Linked DNA regions of Cytobacillus sp. IB215665. The protein of the gene in region 2 binds, or shares a complex with, the protein of the main gene of each other region. Links are inferred from orthologs where the notes say so. Each region holds a gene or a part of one and is shown on either strand. Other genes may lie near its edges.

Region 1 (6,232 bases), on a different replicon or contig from region 2:
ATGTTGTCTTCAGAAAGCTCCCAATCTGCAAGGTTTGGTACAGTTTGTAAGTTCTCATCAGTTTTAGTTAAACCTTCATGCATAAACTGTAAAATCTCTGAATCATCTTGTCCTTCATAATAAGCATATGACAATACACCTTTAAACGGTTGGTTAAAACCAAATGTGACTGTCCCGCCTTCTTTAGGACCTTCTGTTGTAGCTTCAGTTTCGTTTGAATCAGTTTCTTCTGAGTTATTATCATCTGCTGGCGCTGATGCGTCATCCCCGCCACCACAAGCAGCTAAGAACAATGCTAACACAAGCATTAATGAAAACAGCCATAATGATTTTTTCATAGTTCTCCCCCTAATTTATCAATTTTAGTTAATATAAGTGACACGCTACTTTATGACCTTTTTTCACCTCCTTCAAAACAGGCTTCACCTTCTGACACTCCGGCTTAGCATGGGCACAGCGAGGATGGAAGGCACAGCCTTGCGGCGGATTTGCCGGACTCGGCACGTCTCCTTCCAAAATAATACGCTCTTTTTTCTTCCTTGGATCAGGCTCAGGAATTGCAGATAACAGAGCTTGTGTATACGGGTGTAATGGCTCAGCGTACAAGCTTTCTTTATCAGCAAGCTCTGCGATCCCACCTAGATACATAACACCAATTCGATCACTCATATGTTTCACTACACTTAAGTCATGTGCGATAAACAAATACGTTAAATCAAATTCATCTTGTAATTCTTTCAGCAAGTTTAATACTTGTGACTGAACTGACACGTCAAGTGCCGACACAGGTTCATCGGCAATGATGAGTTTTGGGCGGAGTGCAAGCGCTCTTGCTATACCTACACGCTGCCTTTGCCCACCTGAAAACTCATGTGGATATTTATAATACGCATCTGGCGGTAGCCCAACCTTCTTCAGCAAATCAAGTACATCTTCCTTTAAATCTTCTTCAGAAACTTTTTGGTAATTACGAATTGGCTCTGATACTAAGCTACCGACCATCATTGTAGGGTTTAAAGACGCATATGGGTCTTGGAAAACCATTTGGAAGTCTTTACGCATCTGTCGTAGGGATGCACCTCTTAACTTCGTAATATCTTGTCCATCAAAAATAATCTTGCCGTCTGTAGGTTCTAACAAACGTAAAATTGTTCTACCTGTTGTTGATTTACCACATCCAGATTCTCCTACAAGCCCGAATGTCTCACCCTTATTAATTTCAAACGATACATCGTCAACTGCTTTAACATTACCTATCGTTCTACGTAAAATTCCACCTTTAATAGGATAGTAAGTTTTCAAATTTACTATCTCTAGTAAACTTTCTTTTTCTTCTAAAGTTGATTGCTGGCTCATTTACTCACCTTCACCCTTTCAGTAGGAAAGCTGTTTTCATATAACAAACAAGCTACCTCATGATTAACGTTTTCCTCTTTTAGCTGTGGTGTTATTTCTCTACATTCTGCCATTGCTTGTGGACAACGGTCAGCAAATTTACAGCCAGTTTTCGGCATATTAACTAGGGAAGGTACAATTCCTTCAATAGAACTTAACTTTTCAACTTCCTCATCCAACTTAGGAATAGAACCCATTAATAGCTTCGTGTACGGGTGCTTCGGGTTGTAAAACAGTTCTTCCGCACTAGCTCTTTCAGCAATTCTACCTGCATACATAACGATTACTTCATCACACATCTCTGCAACGACACCTAAATCATGCGTAATAAGAATGATTGACATATCATTTACTTCTTGAATTTCTTTAAGTAATTCAAGAATTTGGGCTTGTACAGTTACGTCGAGTGCAGTTGTAGGCTCATCAGCGATCAATAGTTGTGGCTGACAAGCGATAGCCATTGCTATCATTACCCTTTGTCTCATTCCACCTGAAAGCTGGTGTGGATATTCTTCGACAATTTGCTCAGGTCTAGATATTCCGACACTTTTTAATAAAGAAACACTTTTCAAGCGGGCTTCACGTTTAGAAATATTCATATGGTTAAAAAGTACTTCTTCTAGTTGAAAGCCGATCGTGAAAACTGGATTTAGTGCAGTCATCGGCTCTTGGAAAATCATAGAAATATCTTTTCCGCGAATTGTATTCATCTCATTATCATCTAAATCTTGCAATTCCTTACCTTTAAAATCAACTTGTCCACTTCTAATTTCTCCGTTGTGCTTAGGTAACAGTTTCATGATGGAGAGTGACATTACACTCTTCCCGCAACCTGATTCTCCAACAATTCCGACAATTTGTTTCGGCTTTACTGAGAATGACACGTTATCAACGGCATTGTGGTATTCACCATCAATTTTAAAGGCTGTTTCTAAATTGCTCACCTTTAATAAAGGTGTTTCAGCGTTTTGACGAGAATTTGAACTCATAGTACACCTCTAATTAGTAATATATTTAGTATGAATTTTTAAACATAATATTATAATAAAATATATTACAGATTCTTTACAAAATCAATATATTTTTTAAAGTTACAATATTTTCAAAATATAAAAAAAAAGAAAAGTAGCTAGTTTACTAGATTTTCTACTACTCTTCTTTAAAATTTTATTGATTACTAAAATTCTGAATATTTAACAATGTCATTACTTTGGAAAGATAACAAAGTCTTTATCGCATCACCTTGATGATCTATACACGATTTCACTAATTGATAGCCAACATTATAACCTACCATTTTCGGGAAAAGTCCATGACCATATAGAAGCTGATCATGAATCCGGTGACTTCTTAGCACATGCATTTTTGGTTTTATTATTTTATTCCAATAATATTGCGCTTCATCCTGAGTGTAATAATTCGTCCATGCAGCTGCATATTTATCCCCAAGTCGTTCCCTAACTGCATTTTCAGCGAGCCCCTCTAATATAATCGTGTCCAATAAAGTATAGCTGTCATCATTTTTTTTGTACTTTGATAACCTGCAAACGTGATTATATTCATGTGTAAATAATGCTCGAATTTCATTTTTTTCATTTTGTGGAGATACGAATAGAAAAAGCTTATCTTTAAAAGCAACACCAGATTTACCATTGTATTCGCGCAAACCTGGATTTGAGGAATCAGCTGGAAAAATGAAGATCGGTACATCTTCACCTGCCCATTCTTTTTGTAAAAGTTGATGTTCTTTTTTTACAATTCCCCATACTTTATTCTCCTTGAGCTCATGGATACATTCCTTACCATTCCTTGAGGGACGATACATTCCAAAAGAACGAAGATATGAATAGATAGACCTCTCAGATGATCCTCCAAATAAATTTGCTAATTTTTTGCACAATTTATTTGGTTCGTCATACCATTGATCCAACCATTCATAGGTAGATATTACAGGCATTTTTTTCACCCTTTTATCGTATGATTAATATCAACAATATGCGCTGTTTTCGCATTTATTGATGTATCTCGTACTAAGAAATAAACACGCTTAGAAACTATTATTCGTGTCATCCTTTCTTCTTTATGAGATTAAAACTGTAAAACCCTGATTACAATTGCAACTTCCTTCGAAAGGATGTTTTCCCATAAAAAATAAACACGTAATACCAAACTAGAGATCGTGGAACCTTTTCTTCTGTACAACGATGACTAACAAATAAATTACTTTTCATGGTGATAATTGGTAACAATTGCAACAAAACTTACGAAAAGAGCTTATTGTAAAGAGACTAATAATGTTATTAATCACGTTTAAAATAAGAACAAAGTTTTCTTTTCATCATATGATAAAATGTTAATGTGAGTGCATAGGCCATGTAAGCACAAAAAAAACTGGCATATAAGATAGCCAGTTTTTTGTATGATCATAATATTTAAGCCTTATTATTCATAACTCTTAAAGACTAATACTGCGTTGTGACCTCCGAAACCTAATGAGTTACTTAACGCTACAGATACTTCCTGTTTTCTAGCTTCATTCGGAACGTAATCAAGGTCGCAATCAGGGTCAGGAGTTTCCAAGTTGATAGTGGGCGGAATGATTCCTTCCTTAATCGATAGGACTGAAAATATTGCTTCTATCCCACCAGCAGCACCTAGTAGGTGGCCAGTCATGGATTTCGTTGAGCTAATTGGTAATTTTTCAGCATACGAACCAAACACTTCTTTAATCGCCATTGTTTCAAATTTTTCATTGTATTGTGTGCTCGTACCGTGAGCATTAATATAATCAATTTGTTCTGGTGTAAGGTCAGCATCCTCAATTGCTTGCCTCATTGCGCGAACCCCACCTTCTCCACCTGGTGCAGGCGCAGTAATATGATATGCATCTCCAGTAGAGCCGTAACCGACTACTTCTGCATAAATTTTTGCCCCTCTTGCTTTAGCAAACTCTAACTCCTCTAAGACAACGATTCCAGCTCCTTCACCCATTACGAAACCATCTCGATTTTTATCAAATGGGCGACTCGCTGTATTAGGATCTGGATTTGTTGATAATGCAGTATTTGCACAAAATCCAGCCATGGACATTTTCGTAATTGGTGCTTCCGCTCCACCTGAAACCATTACATCCGCATCTCCTCGCTGGATGACTTTAAATGCATCACCGATAGAATTCGTCCCTGTAGCACATGCTGTAACAGTACAAGAATTTATACCTTTGGCGCCAAGAGCAATTGACACTTGACCTGCTGCCATATCAGGGATAATCATAGGTACAAAAAACGGACTCACACGACGATAGCCTCGTTTTTGAAATGTTTCAAATTGATTTTCAAATGTTTCCATACCACCTATACCAGACCCAATCCAGACACCTACTCTTGGAGCAATATCATCTGTGATTGTTAGGCTGGCATCTTTTACTGCCATCAAAGATGCAGCTAACGCAAATTGCGTAAAACGATCCATTTTTCGTGCATCTTTCTTTTCCATAAAATCTTCAGGATTAAAGTCTGTTGCTTCACCTGCTACCTTAGCAGGATAATCATCTGGGTTCACACGCGTAACAGTTCCAATACCCGAAACACCATTTATTAAATTTTCCCATGTTGCTTCTACCGATGACCCAAGAGGTGTCACAGCACCTAAACCTGTAATAACAACTCTACGTTTATTCATAGTAAGCATCTCCTTTGTCCATTTATACATAAATTACTCAACATATATTTAAATCATTTAATTTTTGTTATTTCCCCCAACGGAAAGCAATAGCTCCCCAAGTTAAGCCTCCACCAAAACCGACCAGGACGAGCAAGTCATCATCATTGATTTTACCAGCTTCTAGCTCTTCAACGATAGAAATTGGAATTGAAGCAGCTGAAGTATTCCCATATTTATGCACTGTTTTTGACATTTTTTCTTCTGGTAGTTCAAGCCTCGTTCTCGCTGATTCCATAATACGAATATTCGCTTGATGAGGAATGAGAAAGTCAACATCCTCTTTCGTTAATCCAGCTTTTTCCAAAACGTTAACACTAGACTCACCCATTTGTCTTACCGCAAATTTAAAGACTTCACGTCCGTTCATAATGATATATTCATCTTGGTATAAATGGTTTGCACCAGTTCCATCCGCTCCTAGTTCAAAAGAAAGTAAGCCTCTACCTTCTGAAACAGGCCCCATAACGACAGCACCAGCCCCATCCCCAAATAAGACAGCGGTATTGCGATCTTCCCAGTTAGTGATCTTAGACAATTTTTCAACACCAATGACTAACACATGCTTATAAGTCCCTGTAGATATAAATTGTTTGGCGGTTACCATGCCATACATGAATCCAGCACAAGCAGCACTTATATCCATAGCGTTAGCTTTACTTGCCCCTAACCTCTCCTGAATTCTACATGCTACTGATGGAAATGGCTGATCTGGTGTCACCGTAGCAACTAAAATCATATCTATTTCATCAGCTGTAATTTCCGCATCTTTTAACGCTTTTTCTGCAGCAAAAAATGCCATATCTGACGTATCAATATCATCATTGGCAATTCTACGTTCCTCTATCCCTGTGCGTGTACGAATCCACTCATCAGATGTATCCATCATCTTTTCCAAATCAGCGTTTGTCAACACACGTTCGGGTAAGTATCTACCAATTCCTAAAATACCTGCATTCATATGCTTATCTCCTTTTTATTAATGGCTTTTTCGCATCGGTTGGTGTTTTTCATACTAAGACAAAAACACGTAAACAAGAAACAATCGTGGTATCTTTTCTTCATCAAGGACTATGGGATTCATATAAAAACTCATTTAGCTTTAACACTGTTGTAA
Region 2 (4,771 bases):
TGCAAAAATAATATCTTCCATTTTCGCTCCGCGTAGAGATTTTGCAGATTGTTCCCCCAATACCCACCTAATAGCATCGGTAATATTACTTTTCCCACTGCCGTTCGGCCCAACTACTGCAGTTACACCTGGCACAAAATCAATAGAAACTCTTTCTGCAAACGATTTAAATCCAACGATATCTAACCGTTTGAGGAACATGAATATCCCTCCTATTACTAAAAATTCTTTTATTATGACGTGTGTACACTTGATTATCTCTGCCTAGCACAGGCAGCATTTCATTTGATCAGCCTTATAGTTTACTTAATTTGGTATGTGTTGTTGATTAATGGCTATCTTCGTATCTTTCTGAACTAAGACATTAATACGTTCACAAATAACATTCTTTGGCATCTTATTTTTTATAACCATAATTTCCATAGCTCTAGCCTAGTAATAAATGTTTGAATAGCAACAAGCTATACGAATAGAGCCTTTTTAAAAATACCCCCATAAAGGGGGCATTAATGGTGTTATAATGATTCTTTTACTTTTTGCAAAGCCTTTTTCGCAGCGTTTTGCTCTGCTTCTTTTTTTGACTTCCCCCTACCTTCACCAAGTGTTTTGTTATTTATACAAACTGAAGATACAAACTCTCGATTATGAGCAGGACCGTTTTCCTGTAAGATTTTATATTCGAGTAAACCAGCTCCATCTCTCTGAATTAATTCTTGAAGCTGACTTTTATAATCCATCGTATGAGAAAAAGCACCATCATTTATTTTAGGAAATACAACCATATCTAGAAAGGAACAAACAGCGTCAATTCCTTGATCTAAGTATAATGCTCCAATAAATGCCTCAAATACATCCGCTAATAATGCTGGTCGTTCTCGTCCACCAGTTAACTCTTCTCCTTTACCTAGCAAAACTAGCTTACCGAAGGATAGGTCATTTGCAAAAGAAACAAGAGAAGATTCACAAACTACAGCAGCACGAAGTTTCGTTAATTTGCCTTCACTTAGCAATGGGTATTTTTTATACAAATATTGGGAAATTGTTAACTCAAGAACTGCGTCTCCTAAAAACTCTAATCTCTCATTATCTTCATAGAGCCGTTTTCGATGCTCATTCACATAAGATGAATGCGTAAATGCTTGCAACAACAATTTTTTATTTTGAAATCGAAAACCTATTTTTTCTTGAAATTCATTAAATTTCGCATGCTTTTCAATACCTGTTTTTTTCATGTTATTTTAGGTACCTCCAACAAAACTTGATGTTCGGAATTGTTCATTTCTAGAGGTTGATCATTGCACTTTATTGCCTATGTACTAATATGGCACCTATTATGATGATAAAGTCCCGCCTTAAACGGGACTTTTAATAGATAAAACGGAATTATTGCTGACCGTTTATGTAGTTAACAGCGTCACCAACTGTAGCTATCTTTTCAGCATCTTCATCGGAAATTTCCATATCGAATTCGTCTTCAAGCTCCATCACTAGCTCTACTACATCTAGGGAATCAGCACCAAGATCATCTTTAAATGAAGATTCTAATTTCACCTCTGACTCTTCAACTCCAAGGCGATCAACGATAATCTTAGTTACACGTTCTAAAACATCTGCCATTATTGCTCACCTCCCCTCAAATATTATAGTGTATTTTCATTCAAAAAACTAGTTGTATTATTTTAAAAGGCTGTTTTCGTATCGATTGTTGTTTTTCATTCTAAGAGATCACGTCTTTCTAAAGCGTTCGTCGTACCTTCTCTTCTTTTTAGGACAATCGGATAATAATACCATCTAGCTGTTCACATTCTATTAAAAAATCAACAAATTTTACAATAACAGCCTTATTAAAAGCACCTTTTTGTTAAACTCTTTACATGACCATTCCGCCATCAACGTGCAATGTTTGTCCAGTCATATACCCACTTGCTTCAGAAGCTATAAATGCCACAACAGCTGCTACGTCTGTCGGTTCACCAAATTTCACAAGTGGAATTTGTTTCAACATTTCATTACGAATATCTTCATTTAATTCATCGGTCATATCAGTTGTAATAAAGCCTGGGGCTATTGCATTTACTGTAATGTTTCTACTTGCTAATTCCTTAGCAGAACTTTTTGTTAAACCTATCACACCAGCTTTTGCAGCAACGTAGTTTGCTTGTCCAGGGTTACCTGCTACTCCAACGACTGAAGCAATATTAATTATTCTTCCAGCTCTTTGCTTCATCATTTGGCGGGTAACAGCCTTTGTACAATTGAATACGCCCTTTAAATTTGTATTAATGACAGTATCCCACTCATCTTCTTTCATTCTCATTAACAAGTTATCCCTTGTTATTCCGGCGTTGTTTACTAGAATGTCTAGCTTGCCAAATTTAGCGATCACACCTTTAATCATAGAAGATACCGCTTCAGAATTTCCAACGTCAGCTTGAATCGCAACTGCTTCAGAACCAATTGTTTTTATTTCATCCACCACTTCGTTTGCCCTTGCTTCACTTCCTGCAAAATTTACTACTACACTAGCACCTTGCTTCGCTAGTTCCAATGCAATAGCACGACCAATCCCTCTAGATGCACCTGTCACTAAGGCAACTTTTCCTTGCAACGTCATATTTTTATTCCCCTTTCAATCTTTCAATTGTCAATAGCATTGACTCTTCATCATTTATTGAATAGGCATTAACCCTTCTGTTAACCTTTTTGATGAGTCCTGAAAGAACTTTACCAGGACCAATTTCTATAAAGGTATCTACACCATTGTCAAGCATGTATTCTACAGACTGTTGCCACAAAACTGGAGAATATAATTGTTCAATTAAAGCTTGCTTTATTTCTGTACTCTTTGTTAATGGCTTTGCATGAATGTTCGTTACTACTGGAATCTTTGCATGATTAATTGTTATTTCGTCTAATATGTGATCGAATTTATTAGCAGCTGGTTGCATGAGTGATGAATGAAATGGTCCACTTACAACTAAAGGGATGACGCGTTTTGCACCTTGTTCTTTACATTGTTTCGTTGCGATTGATACTCCCTCAGCTGTTCCAGAAATAACAATTTGACCAGGACAGTTCAAATTAGCGAGTTGAACTGGATATCCATCAGCTGTAATTTGGGTTGTGATTTCTTGTAGCTGACCTTGTTCCATCCCTAGTACAGCTGCCATTGACCCTTCTCCTGCAGGAACAGCTTCTTCCATTAATTCGCCTCGTTTCCTTACTGCATACACTGCATCTTCAAATGACAATGCTTCGGCAGCCACAAGTGCGCTATATTCTCCTAAACTATGACCCGCAACATAATCAGGTCGTATATTTTCTTCTTTGAACCGTTCAAGAATAGCTATGCTCGTCGTTAATAAAGCTGGCTGTGCATTCATCGTTAACGTTAATTTATCAGCTGGACCTTGGAAAATAAGGTCAGTTAATGAAATACCTAGTTTTTCATCAGCTTTGTTAAAAACAGCTGCCACATTGTCATATTTTTGTGCAAGGCTTTGTCCCATACCAACAATTTGTGAACCTTGGCCTGGAAAAACAAATGCAATTTTCCCCATATGATCATTCCTCTCTTTACTAATCAATCAACAGATTCAACTTGTTGCTTTATCAATTCAGTAACATTGTTATCAACGATATCTTTTGCTTGACGAATAGCGTTAAAGATCGCATTGGCGTCAGAAGAACCATGTGCTTTAATTACTGGAGCTTTTAAACCAAACAACCCAGCTCCACCGTATTCTGAATAATCCATTTTAGCTTTTAAATCTAACAGTTGAGGCTTTAATACAGAAGCTGCAAATTTGCTCTTAAAATTGCTTGTTAATGTTGTTTTTAACATAGAAAAAACTGATTGTGCTGTTCCCTCTATTGCTTTTAATGTAACATTACCCGTAAAGCCATCTGTTATGACTACATCTGCAACCCCATCTAATAAGTCTCGCGCCTCAACATTACCAATAAAGTGTAATGACGTTTTTTCTAATAAGGAAAAGACTTGCTTCATAAGGTCGTTTCCTTTATTCTTTTCTGTTCCTATATTTAACAAGCCCACTCTAGGTGATGGAACACCCCGTACTTTCTCAGCATAAATCGACCCCATAATCGCATACTGTAGCAAATGTTGATCTTTGGCATCCACATTAGCTCCAGCATCTAGCATTATAAAACCACGTCCATCTGCAGTTGGTAATGTTGGAGCTAATGCAGGACGATCAATTCCATCGATTCTACCGACTATGAATAAACCCGCTGCCATTAGAGCACCCGTATTCCCTGCAGAAATACAAGCATCCGCACGCCCTTCTTTCACTTCTTTTGCCATAAGTACCATAGAGGCATTTTTCTTTCTACGAACTGCCCTTACAGGCTCATCAGTTGCTTCAATTATTTCATTGGCATGTATTATAGAAAGACGTTTCTGTTCAGAAACATATGTCTTAATTTTGTCTTCATCCCCTATTAAAGTAATATGTAAGCTAGGGAAAGCTTCTAGCGCTTTTAGAGTGCCTAAAACAATTTCTTTAGGTGCATGGTCACCACCCATTGCATCGATTGCGATTCTCATTTGTTGAACCTACCTTTTAATTACTTTTTGAACGATACATTTCAAATTCCCCTGAAAATACCATTTCTGCTCCGACAAAGCTGTTTACTTCTACTATTGTTCTCCCTTTCTTCTTATCCAATCCTTTAACTTTGGCTTTAGCTATCACACGCTCAGTTTCTTTTACTTGGCGCATGAAACGGATTGTTGCTTGCGCAGTTA

What was found.
Region 1: the proteins of acpP (region 2) and fabF are in contact, whole or in part, in a solved structure (PDB 6OKG), measured with the Escherichia coli proteins. The link is inferred for Cytobacillus sp. IB215665 from one-to-one orthologs.

The regions. Positions count from the first base shown.
Region 1 is NZ_JAXBME010000003.1:74,151-80,382, forward strand. What follows is about bases 2,958-5,827. They hold fabF (beta-ketoacyl-ACP synthase II), read right to left. Parts: upstream 5,077-5,827; coding sequence 3,838-5,076; downstream 2,958-3,837. Other genes in these bases: SLH52_RS04660 (DUF2268 domain-containing protein), read right to left, coding at 2,958-3,352; SLH52_RS04670 (beta-ketoacyl-ACP synthase III), read right to left, coding at 5,144-5,827. Also shown: opp4A (oligopeptide ABC transporter substrate-binding protein), read right to left, coding at 1-338; SLH52_RS04650 (ABC transporter ATP-binding protein), read right to left, coding at 367-1,356; SLH52_RS04655 (ABC transporter ATP-binding protein), read right to left, coding at 1,353-2,384; more of SLH52_RS04660, read right to left, coding at 2,573-2,957; more of SLH52_RS04670, read right to left, coding at 5,828-6,076. UniProt on the Escherichia coli protein: Involved in the type II fatty acid elongation cycle. Catalyzes the elongation of a wide range of acyl-ACP by the addition of two carbons from malonyl-ACP to an acyl acceptor.
Region 2 is NZ_JAXBME010000004.1:267,709-272,479, reverse strand. Bases 1-2,892 are described here. They hold acpP (acyl carrier protein), read right to left. Parts: upstream 1,618-2,892; coding sequence 1,384-1,617; downstream 1-1,383. Other genes in these bases: fabD (ACP S-malonyltransferase), read right to left, coding at 2,619-2,892; fabG (3-oxoacyl-[acyl-carrier-protein] reductase), read right to left, coding at 1,871-2,614; rnc (ribonuclease III), read right to left, coding at 516-1,232; smc (chromosome segregation protein SMC), read right to left, coding at 1-201. In the rest of the region: more of fabD, read right to left, coding at 2,893-3,560; phosphate acyltransferase PlsX, read right to left, coding at 3,584-4,570; transcription factor FapR, read right to left, coding at 4,587-4,771. UniProt on the Escherichia coli protein: Carrier of the growing fatty acid chain in fatty acid biosynthesis.